2 regions of the Stenotrophomonas forensis genome follow, and region 1 is predicted to be linked to the other one. Evidence: riboswitches for the same ligand, from Rfam matches in the RefSeq annotation. Region 1 holds a riboswitch; the other holds the start of a gene.
The links. A riboswitch is a leader RNA that binds a small molecule or an ion and turns the genes downstream of it on or off. The one in region 1 is predicted to bind glycine.
Positions count from the first base shown of each region.

Region 1 (5,391 bases):
CCAGAGGATCTGCGCATCGACGTCGATCTCCTCCAGCTCATCGCCGGCGGCCACGCTCGAGGCCGCTGCCAGGCGTTCCTGCACCGCCTGCAGCAGGGGCTGGCCGTAGGCCGCCTGCCCGCGCGGCAGCCAGACCAGTTCGGCGCTGGCCGGCGCGGTCAACGGCACCGCATCACCGGCCTGGGCGACTTCCAGCAGGGCCAGCGTGCGTGGCGGGTCCGCCAGCGCGGCCAGTTCCTCCAGGATGCCGGCCACGGCCGGCAACGCGGTCTCGTCGGCCACCAGCAGCACCTGGCCCACACCGGCCGGCGGCTTCCATTCCCAGCCTTCGCTGCTGTCGGCGCAGTCGGCATCCGGAGCGAGCAGCACCACACGGTCGCCCGGGCGTGCATGCATGGCCCAGCGCGAGGCGGGCCCGGTCACGCCGTGGATGACGAAATCGACGTCGACCTCGCCCTGCTCAGCGCGCAGCTGGCGGATGGTGTAGGTGCGCATCGGAGGGCGCTGGTCGTCAGGCAGGGCCCGGTAGCGCGGGTACCAGTCCTCGCCGCTGGGGACCTGCGGCAGGTCCTGGCCGGGCAAGGGGAAGAACACCTTGATCCGCTGGTCCGGGCCTTCGGTCTTCATCCGTGCCACGTCGGCACCGGTGAACACCATGCGGTCCAGCGAAGGGGAAAGCACGCGGCGCTCTTTCAGCGCCACCTCGAACAGGCGGTAGGTCTGCTGCGCAGCCATGGGGGAACCTCATGCAACGACATTGGATCGGCTGGCTGTCGTGCACCCCTGCACCGGCTGGCTGGAGTCCCCAGCCTAATCCGGTGGTGTTCGGTCGCAAGGGTTGCAGGCATCGCGCCCCGCCCTACCCCTGCGCGCTGCTCAATGGCCCGTGCAGGCTGCCTGCGCCACGCGTTCGCGCTGGTGTTCCCAGTACCAGAACACGAAACCGAGGGCGAAAAAGGCGGCCTGGCCCAGTGCCAGGTGCAACGGGCTGGCACTGAGCAGCGGCGATACCACGCCCGCCACCACGGTGCTGATCATCAGCTGCGCAAAGGCCTGCAGCGAAGACGCCAGGCCACGCTGATGCGGGTACATGTCCAGCACCGCCAGCGCCAGGATCGGGAAGATCAGCGCCATGCCCATGCCACCCAGGAAAATCGGCAGCACCGCCCACGGCAGCACGAACTGCGGCGCCAGTGCCACGTAGCCGACGTTCAGCAGTGCCGACAATGCGCAAAGCGCGAAACCGATGGCGACCTGGCGGGTGGGCGTGGCGTGCCCGGCCATGCGCCCGGACAGGAACGAGCCGGTGGTCATGCCGCCGATGGTCGGAATGAACAGCCAGGCGAATCCGCCCTCGCCCAGATGCAGATGCTGCATCACGAACACCGGCGCCGAGGAGATGTACAGGAAGATGCCGCCGAAGCCGATGCTGCCGGCCAGCGCCAGGCGCAGGAAACGTGGATTGAAGCCGATGCGCACGTAGTCGCGCATCAGCACCCGCGGCGACAGCGGCACCCGCGCCTCGACCGGATGCGTTTCCGGCAGGAAGCGTGCGGTGGCCGCCAGCAGCACCAGTGCGAACACCACCAGGAACCAGAAGATCAGCGGCCAACCCGCGCCACTGAGCAGGATCCAGCCGCCGATGATCGGCGCGATCGCCGGGGCGATGCCGAACAGCATCGACACCTGGCTCATCAGCCGCTGCGCGTCATGGCCGTGGTAGAGATCGCGGATCACCGCGCGGCCGACGATCATGCCGACACCCGCCGACAGGCCCTGCAGCGCGCGGAACGCCAGCAGCGTGGTCAGGTCGGTGGACAGCGCGCAGCCGACCGAGGCGCCGACAAACACCACCAGGCCGCCGAGGATCACCCGCTTGCGGCCCCAGGCATCGGACAGCGGGCCGTGCGCCAGGCTCATCAGGCCGTAGAACAGCAGGTACACGCTGATGGTCTGCTGCACCGCCACCTCGTCCACCGCCAGGCGCTGGGCCAGCTGCGGGAAGGCCGGGAAGATGGTGTCGATCGAGAACGGACCGAACATGGCCAGGCCGGCGAGCAGCAGGGCCATGCGGCGGGTGGAAGGAGCAACAGCGGCGGTCATGGGGAAGGCGTCCGGCAGGGCCATGCGTGGCACGCACGGCGGGCGCCGGTCCCCCTGCAGCAGGGACGGCGCCAGATGAATTCGGGTATCCGCCCATCATAGGTGGGGATTGCGCCCGATGCCATGCAGCAGTGCACAAAACGTACGGACGGGCCATCGGCCATTCAGGCGCGGCCGCACCCGCCGGGGGCGGCCCACGGGCCCGCGACGGGCTATAATCGGCGGGCAACACGGTGGGAGAAGCGGAACACCGCTGCCGAAGGCGCAACGCCCGTAATCGCTCAGGCCCGATACCACCCGTAACACAACTCTGGAGAGACCGGTTCGATCCGGCGCCGAAGGGGCACGAAGCTGCGGCCAGCCGCACTTCCAAACTCTCAGGCAAAAGGACAGAGGGGCGCCCCGCAGACCGCCGACCGGCGGCTTGTGCCCGTGCGTGTGCCCTTTCCTGACGGATCCTTCGCCATGTCCCAGAACACCCCTTCCCTGCGTGAGCTCGAGCACCATTCCGCGTTCGTCGAGCGCCACATCGGCCCCAACGATGCCGAGATCGCGCAGATGCTCGACGTCGTCGGCCACGCGTCGCTGGATGCGATGACCGATGCCATCGTGCCGGCCAAGATCAAGTCGCCCGCACCGCTGGCACTGCCCGAATCGATGACCGAAGTGCAGGCACTGGCGAAGATCCGTGCGATCGCCGACAAGAACACCGTGCTGCGCAGCTTCATCGGCCAGGGCTACTACGGTACCCACACGCCGAACGTGATCCTGCGCAACATCCTGGAAAACCCGGCCTGGTACACCGCCTACACCCCGTACCAGGCGGAAATCTCGCAGGGCCGCATGGAAGCGCTGATCAACTTCCAGACCCTGTGCGCCGACCTGACCGGCATGGAAATCGCCAACGCCTCGCTGCTGGACGAAGCCACCGCCGCCGCTGAAGCAATGACCCTGGCCAAGCGTTCGGCCAAGTCGAAGTCGGACACCTTCTTCGTGCACGACGCCGTGCACCCGCAGACGCTGGAACTGCTGCGCACCCGCGCCGAGCCCATGGGCATCGTGCTGCGCGTCGGCACCCCGGCCGAGGCACTGGAAGCGGAAGCCTTCGGCCTGCTGCTGCAGTACCCGGACACCTTCGGCCAGGTCGGCGACTACAAGGCGCTGGTCGATGCCGTGCACGCACGCGGCGGCCTGGTGGCCGTGGCCACCGACCTGCTGGCGCTGACCCTGCTGGCCGCCCCGGGCGAATGGGGTGCGGATATCGTGGTCGGCAACAGCCAGCGTTTCGGCGTGCCGTTCGGCTTCGGTGGCCCGCACGCTGCCTTCATGGCCTGCCGTGATGCCTACAAGCGTTCGATGCCGGGCCGCCTGATCGGCGTCTCGGTCGATGCGCAGGGCAACCCGGCCTATCGCCTGACCCTGCAGACCCGCGAGCAGCACATCCGCCGCGAGAAGGCCACCTCCAACATCTGCACCGCGCAGGTGCTGCTGGCGGTGATGGCGTCGATGTACGCCGTCTACCACGGCCCGGACGGCCTGACCCGCATCGCCCGCCGCACCCACCGCCTGGCCTCGATCCTGGCCGCGGCGCTGCGCACGGCCGGCGTGCAGGTCGGTGGCGACTTCTTCGACACCCTGCATGTCACCGGCGTGCACGCCGATGAGATCCACGCCAAGGCCCGCGCCGCCGGTTACAACCTGCGCGCGATCGACAGCGACTCGGTCGGCATCAGCCTGGACGAGACCACCACCCGCGCCGACATCGTTGCCGTGGCTGCCGTATTCGGTGCCGCACTGGATGTCGACGCGCTGGATGCCAGCACCGCCGATGCGCTGCCGGCCGGCCTGCAGCGCCAGTCCGCGTTCCTGACCCACCCGGTGTTCAACACCCATCACAGCGAGCACGAACTGCTGCGCTACCTGCGTTCGCTGGCCGACAAGGACCTGGCGATGGATCGCACGATGATCCCGCTGGGCTCGTGCACCATGAAGCTCAACGCCACCGCCGAGATGATTCCGGTGACCTGGCCGGAGTTCTCGCAGATCCATCCGCTGGTGCCGGCCGACCAGGCGCTGGGCTACAAGGAACTGATCGATACGCTGGAAGCGATGCTGGTGGAGTGCACCGGCTACGACGCGGTCAGCCTGCAGCCGAACTCCGGCGCGCAGGGCGAATACGCCGGCCTGCTGGCGATCCGCGCCTACCACCGCTCGCGCGGCGAAGGTCATCGCGATATCTGCCTGATTCCGGACTCGGCGCATGGCACCAACCCTGCCTCGGCGCAGATGTGCGGCATGAAGGTGGTGGTGACCAAGACCGACGCCAACGGCAACGTCGATGTCGAAGACATCCGCCTCAACGCCGAAAAGTACAGCGACCGCCTGGCCGCGATCATGATGACCTACCCGTCCACGCACGGCGTGTTCGAGGAAGAGGTGGTGGAGATCTGCGAGATCATCCACAAGCACGGCGGCCAGGTGTACACCGACGGTGCCAACATGAACGCGCTGGTCGGCGTGGCCAAGCCGGGCAAGTGGGGTTCGGACGTTTCGCACCTGAACCTGCACAAGACCTTCTGCATCCCACACGGCGGTGGCGGCCCGGGCGTCGGCCCGTGCGCGGTCAAGGAGCACCTGGCCCCGTTCCTGCCGGGCAAGCTGGGTGACCACGGCCCGGTCGGCATGGTCAGCGCGGCCAGCTTCGGCAGCGCCTCGATCCTGCCGATCAGCTGGATGTACATCGCCATGATGGGCAGCGAAGGCCTGCGCAAGGCCACCCAGGTCGCGCAGCTCAACGCCAACTACATCGCCAAGCGCCTGGCCCCGCACTTCAAGACCCTGTACACCGGCCGCAACGGCCTGGTGGCGCACGAGTGCATCCTCGACGTGCGCCCGCTGGAAAAGACCAGCGGCATCGGTGCCGAGGACGTGGCCAAGCGCCTGATCGACTTCGGCTTCCACGCCCCGACCCTGAGCTTCCCGGTGGCCGGCACGCTGATGGTCGAACCGACCGAGAGCGAATCGCTGCACGAACTGGATCGCTTCATCAACGCGATGATCCAGATCCGCGAGGAAATCAGCGCGATCGAAGACGGCCGCCTGGACCGCGAGGACAACCCGCTGAAGAACGCACCGCACACTGCCACCGCAGTGACCGCCAGCGAGTGGACCCACGCCTACCCGCGCGAACTGGCCGCCTTCCCGCTGGCCAGCCTGAAGCAGAGCAAGTACTGGCCGCCGGTAGCGCGCGTCGACAACGTGTACGGCGACAAGAACGTGATGTGTGCC
Region 1 is NZ_CP082270.1:3,590,049-3,595,439, forward strand. It holds gene K5L94_RS16650 (siderophore-interacting protein) at 1-735, opposite strand, end outside; gene K5L94_RS16655 (multidrug effflux MFS transporter) at 877-2,103, opposite strand; glycine riboswitch at 2,404-2,506, shown strand; gene gcvP (aminomethyl-transferring glycine dehydrogenase) at 2,569-5,391, shown strand, end outside.

Region 2 (5,391 bases), 710 kb from region 1:
GCTGGCGCTCCAGCGGCGCGGTGATGGTGCGTGTGGTCAGTTCCGGGCTGGCACCGGGGTACAACGTGGTGATCTGGATGATCGGGTAATCGACCTGCGGCAGTGCCGCCACCGGCAGCAGGCGATAGGCCAGCATGCCCGACAGCAGCAGCGCCACCATCAGCAGCGTGGTGGCGACCGGACGCAGGATGAACGCGCGCGAGAGATTCATGTGCCAGCCCTGGTCGCGGCCTCCTCGGCGATGATCTCCACCGCCGTTCCGTCTTCCAGTCCGTCGATGCCTTCGATCACCACCTGATCGCCCGCAGCCAGCCCCGAGCGCACGGCCACGCGGCCGTCATCGGCAGGCCCAAGCACCACGTTGCGGCGCTGCGCCTTGTTGTCCTTGCCGACGACATGCACGTAGTTGCCCTGGCTGCCGAACTGTACGGCGGCATCGGGAATCAGCAGGGCGGGCTGCTCGCCCAGCCGCAGGCGTACGTTGACGAACTGGTTGGGGAACAGCGCCAGATCGTGGTTGTCGAAGTGCGCACGCAGTTTCAGCGTGCCGGTGGTGGTATCGATGCGGTTGTCGACGCTGGACAGCGAGCCGCGGGCCAGTTGCCGGCGTTCTTCGCGGTCCCAGGTTTCCACTGCCAGCGCCGGTTGCGCCTGCACGGCATCGAGCAGCGCGGGCAGCTCAGGTTCGGGCACGGTGAACAGCACGCTGATCGGCGCGGTCTGCGCCAGCGTCACCAGGCCTTCGGCATCGCTGGAGCGCACCAGGTTGCCCACGTCCAACCGGCGCAGCCCGACGCGGCCACTGACCGGTGCGGTGATGCGGGTGTACTGCAGCTGCAGTCGGGCTTCGTCAACTGAGGCCTGGTCGCTGAGGCGGCGGCCTTGCAGCTGGCGCACCTTGCTCTGCTGGTCGCTCAGTTCCTGCCCGGATACGTAGTTCTGCTTCTGCAGTTCGCGGTAGCGCTGCAGTTGGCGTTCGGCGTTCTCCAGCTCGGCCAGGTTCTGCTGCTGGGTACCCTGGGCCTGTGCCAGCTTCACCTCATACGGGCGTGGATCGATCTGTGCCAGCAGGTCGCCTGCTTTGACCTGCTGGCCTTCCTGGAAGTGCAGGCGCAGCAGCTCGCCATCCACACGGCTGCGTACCACCACGCTGTGCAGCGGGGTGACCGTACCGACCGCCTTCAAGCGCAGCGCCAGCGGCTCGGCGCTGGCGCGCGCCACGCGTACCGGCACCGTCTTGACCGGCGCACCGTCGCTGCTGCCGGCGTCGTTCCGGGGCCACAGCCACCACGCCAGAAGGGCGACGAGGGCGATAGCCAGCACCACCCATAACGGGCGGGCACGGCGGAAACGGGAACTTTCGGCGACAGACATGGGGCATCCTGCGCCCTGCGCGCGCAGGGTCATGCGGGCCCGTCGGCGCGTACACGGCAACCACGGGCAACGGGGAGGGAGTGTCTGGCGGGGCCGCGGGCGCGGCGTGGCTGGATGCCGTCGCAGCAGCGACGGGGTGACAATGGTAGCCAATCACTCCGGCCAATGCCGCATGACCAACGTCATGCAACGCAAGCGGTAGTGCCGGCCGCTGGCCGGCAACCGGCTGGAATCTGCGGGCGTGTGCCGTGTTGCCGGCCAGCGGCCGGCACTACCGTCAAGCAATCAATGCACTTCGTCGTGATAGACGAACTTCGGCATTTCCCAGCGGTAGTGGATCGCCAGCAGGCGCAGCGCGAAACCGCCGCCGAGGCAGCACAGGATCGCGGTCGCGTCGGCCACGCCCCAGTGCAGCAGCAACAGGTACACCGCACCGGTCAGCAGCGAAATGATCGCGTACAGCTCCTTCTGGAAGATCAGCGGCACCTCGTTGCAGAGGATGTCGCGCAGCACGCCGCCGAAGGCACCGGTCAGCATGCCGGCGATCAGCACGATGGGCGTGGCATGGCCGGCCTCGCGCGCGATCGAGCAGCCGATCAGGGTGAAGGCGATCAGGCCCAGCCCGTCGAGCACCAGGAAGGTGCGGCGGAAGTGGTGCATCCAGCGCGCCACCCAGGTGGCGATCAGCGCCGCGCATACGGTGAAGGCAAGGTACTCGGGATGCTTCACCCAGCCCAGTGGATAGTGGCCGAGCAGGATGTCGCGCAGCGAACCGCCGCCGAGGGCGGTGACGCAGGCGATCATGACCACGCCGAACAGGTCCATGCGGCGGCGGCCGGCAGACAGCGCGCCGGTCATGGCTTCGGCGGAAATGGCGATCAGGTAGATGATGGACAGCAGCATGGGGCAGGCTCCGGGCGCGGTGGGGCCGGCCATGCGCGACTACCGCCCCTGCATGCGCAATGACGGGATGACGATGACCGGTGCCGCTCCCGCTGTCCTTTTGCCTGAGAGTTCAGCGGCGTTGGCCGCGTGCCCCTTCGGCGGATCGTCCCGGGCGTGCCCGGTGACCTCTCTCCAGCTCGGCGAGTCGAATGCATGGTTGGTGGGATTCCAGCCCACCGGCCTGAGCGATCATGGGAGCCTGCGCCTTCGGCGGGCGCCAGCGCGGCGCCTCTCTCCTGCATTCGGGCGCCAGTATATCCGCTGCAGTGCAGCACGGCATAATCCGGCCATGGCCCCGTCCCTCCGCCCGTGGTTCCTGTACCTGCTCGAATGCCGCGATGGCAGCTATTACGCCGGCATCAGCACCGACGTGGACGCGCGATTCGCCGCCCACCGGGCTGGCAAGGGCGCCCGCTACACCCGGGCCCGCCCGCCGCTGCGGGTGCTGGCCGTGCGCGAGTACCCGGACCGGGCCGCCGCTTCGCGCGCCGAATGGCAGCTCAAGCAGCAGCCGCGCGAACGCAAGCTGGCCTGGCTGCAGGCACCTGCCGGGACGCTTCTGTAGATCCACGCCATGCGTGGATGGGCTGCCCGGCCCATGCGATGATCGCCCCGCGCCCAGAGCTGGAGACCCGGATGTCCACGATTGCCCTGCTGCTCGCTCTTTCCGCATCAACGAGTCCCGCCGCCGACCCGGCCACGATCGCGGCCATCGAAGCCACCTGCCACGACTACGTCGATGGCCAGCTTGAAGCCGATCCGCAGCGCGTCGCCCGTTCCCTGCATCCGGACCTGGCCAAGCGCGCGGTGCTCGGCGATACCCCCGACGAACGCCTGGGCCTGCGCCGCATGTCGAAGGAAGAGCTGGTCTCGCTGACGAAGCAGGGCGCGCTGAAGACTCCAAAGGATCAATGGGACCGCCGCTGCACGGTGCTGGACGTGACCGGCAACGCGGCCTCGGTGCGACTGGAAACCCCGTGGTTCGTCGACTACTTCCACATGGGGCGCTTCGACCAGCGCTGGGTCATCGTCAACGCGCTGTGGTACCCGAAGCCGAAGGCGCAGTAGAGCGGAGCCTACGCTCGGCTTCTGCAATCCGCGCGAAGCGCAGCCGAGCATGGCTCGGCTCTACAGGAACATGCACGCGGCCCTACCGCCTTGGCCGTCGGTCTTCCTGGTCATCGCCGAAAATGATGCGTGCGCTGCGCTGGTAGCTCCAGTACGCCACCGCCCAGTTCAGCAGCACCACGATGCGGTTGCGGAAGCCGATCAGGAAGAACACGTGCGCGGCCAGCCAGAACCACCAGGCCAGGATGCCCGACAGCTGCAGCCGGCCCAGGTGCACGATGGCCGCCATGCGGCCGATGGTGGCCAGGTTGCCGTAGTCGGCGTACTTGAACGGACCGGGCGCGGGCTTGCCGTGCAGGCGCGCGCGGATCACCTCGGCCACGTACTTGCCCATCTGCTTGGCCGCAGGGGCCACGCCGGGCACCGGCTTGCCATTGGCCTGGTTCAGTGCGGCCAGGTCGCCAGCCACGAACAGCTCCGGGTGCTCGGGCAGGGTCAGGTCCGGCTGCACCTGCACGCGTCCGGCGCGGTCCAGCGGCACGTCCAGCGTGCGTGCAAGCGGTGAAGCGGCCACGCCCGCAGCCCATACCACGGTGCGGGCCGGCACGAACTGCTCGCCCAGCATGAAGCCCTGGCTGTCGATGCTGCTCACCGGGGTGCCGGTCAGCACTTCCACGCCCAGCTTTTCCAGCTGCCGGCGCGCCTTCAGCGAAAGCACTTCGGGGAACGAGGACAGCACGCGCGGGCCGGCTTCGACCAACCGCACCTTGGCGCTGGCCGGGTCGATGTGGCGGAACTCGTTGCGCAGCGTGTGCCGTGCAATTTCGGCCAGCGTGCCTGCCAGTTCGACACCGGTGGGGCCGCCGCCGACGATGGCGAAACTCAGCCAGGCGGCCTTTTTTGCCGGGTCCGGTTCGGCCTCGGCACGCTCGAACGCCAGCAGCAGTTTGCGGCGCAGGGCGATGGCATCGTCCAGGGTTTTCAGGCCGGGCGCATCATCGGCCCATTGGTCGTTGCCGAAGTAGGCGTGGGTGGCGCCGGTGGCCAGCAGCAGGCTGTCGTAGTCCAGCATGCTGCCATCGGCCATGCGGATCTGCCGGGCCTGCTTGTCGATGGCCACCACTTCGCCGAGGCGGACTTCCACATTGCGCTGGTGGCCAAGGATATGGCGCAGCGGTGCCGCGATATCCGGCGCGGACAGGCCGGCGGTGGCCACCTGGTACAGCAGCGGCTGGAACAGGTGATGGTTGCGGCGGTCGACCAGGGTGATGCGTATGCGCTCGCGGGCCAGGGCGCGGGTGGCCCAGAGACCGGCAAAACCACCGCCGACAACGACCAGGTGGGGAACGCGCTCACGACTCATCGACTCACTCCAGTGGGGGCATTGGGGGAAGCGCCTGGCATCTTCGCACGGCGGCCGCCTGTCACGTCAGCGCCCGCGTGGATCGGCGATACTCGGGTTCAGGCAACCGCCCGTGAGGAGCCCATGAGCGAACCGGAAAAGCGCATCGCCCTGTTGATCGACGCCGACAATGCGCCGGCTTCGAAGATCGACGAGGTGCTGGCCGAAGTGGCCCGCTACGGCGTGGCCAACGTGCGTCGCGCCTACGGCAACTGGAAGAGCCCGCGGTTGAAGGGCTGGGAAGCGGTGCTGCACGAATATGCGATCCGCCCGATCCAGCAGTTCGCCTACAGCAAGGGCAAGAACGCCTCGGACATGGCGATGGTGATCGACGCCATGGACCTGCTGTACGCGCGCAACCTCGATGGATTCGCCATCGTCTCCAGCGACGCGGATTTCACCCCGATGGTGATGCGGCTGCTGACCGATGGCGTGAAGGTGTATGGCTTCGGCGAGAAGAAGACGCCCGAACCGTTCGTCAACGCGTGCTCGAAATTCACTTATCTGGAGGCGCTGGGCCAGACCCATGCCAGCGTTCCGGATGCCGAGCAGGCCTCCAGCGAACAGGCCTCGAACGAACCGGCGACCAACGACGATGCACG
Region 2 is NZ_CP082270.1:4,302,848-4,308,238, reverse strand. It holds gene K5L94_RS19750 (multidrug efflux RND transporter permease subunit) at 1-211, opposite strand, end outside; gene K5L94_RS19745 (MdtA/MuxA family multidrug efflux RND transporter periplasmic adaptor subunit) at 208-1,374, opposite strand; gene K5L94_RS19740 (trimeric intracellular cation channel family protein) at 1,660-2,277, opposite strand; glycine riboswitch at 2,362-2,465, opposite strand; glycine riboswitch at 2,479-2,568, opposite strand; gene K5L94_RS19735 (GIY-YIG nuclease family protein) at 2,609-2,884, shown strand; gene K5L94_RS19730 (nuclear transport factor 2 family protein) at 2,956-3,387, shown strand; gene K5L94_RS19725 (NAD(P)/FAD-dependent oxidoreductase) at 3,470-4,750, opposite strand; gene K5L94_RS19720 (NYN domain-containing protein) at 4,874-5,391, shown strand, end outside.
Region 2: linked by a shared signal. The riboswitch ahead of K5L94_RS19740 (trimeric intracellular cation channel family protein) and the one ahead of gcvP (aminomethyl-transferring glycine dehydrogenase) in region 1 are both predicted to bind glycine.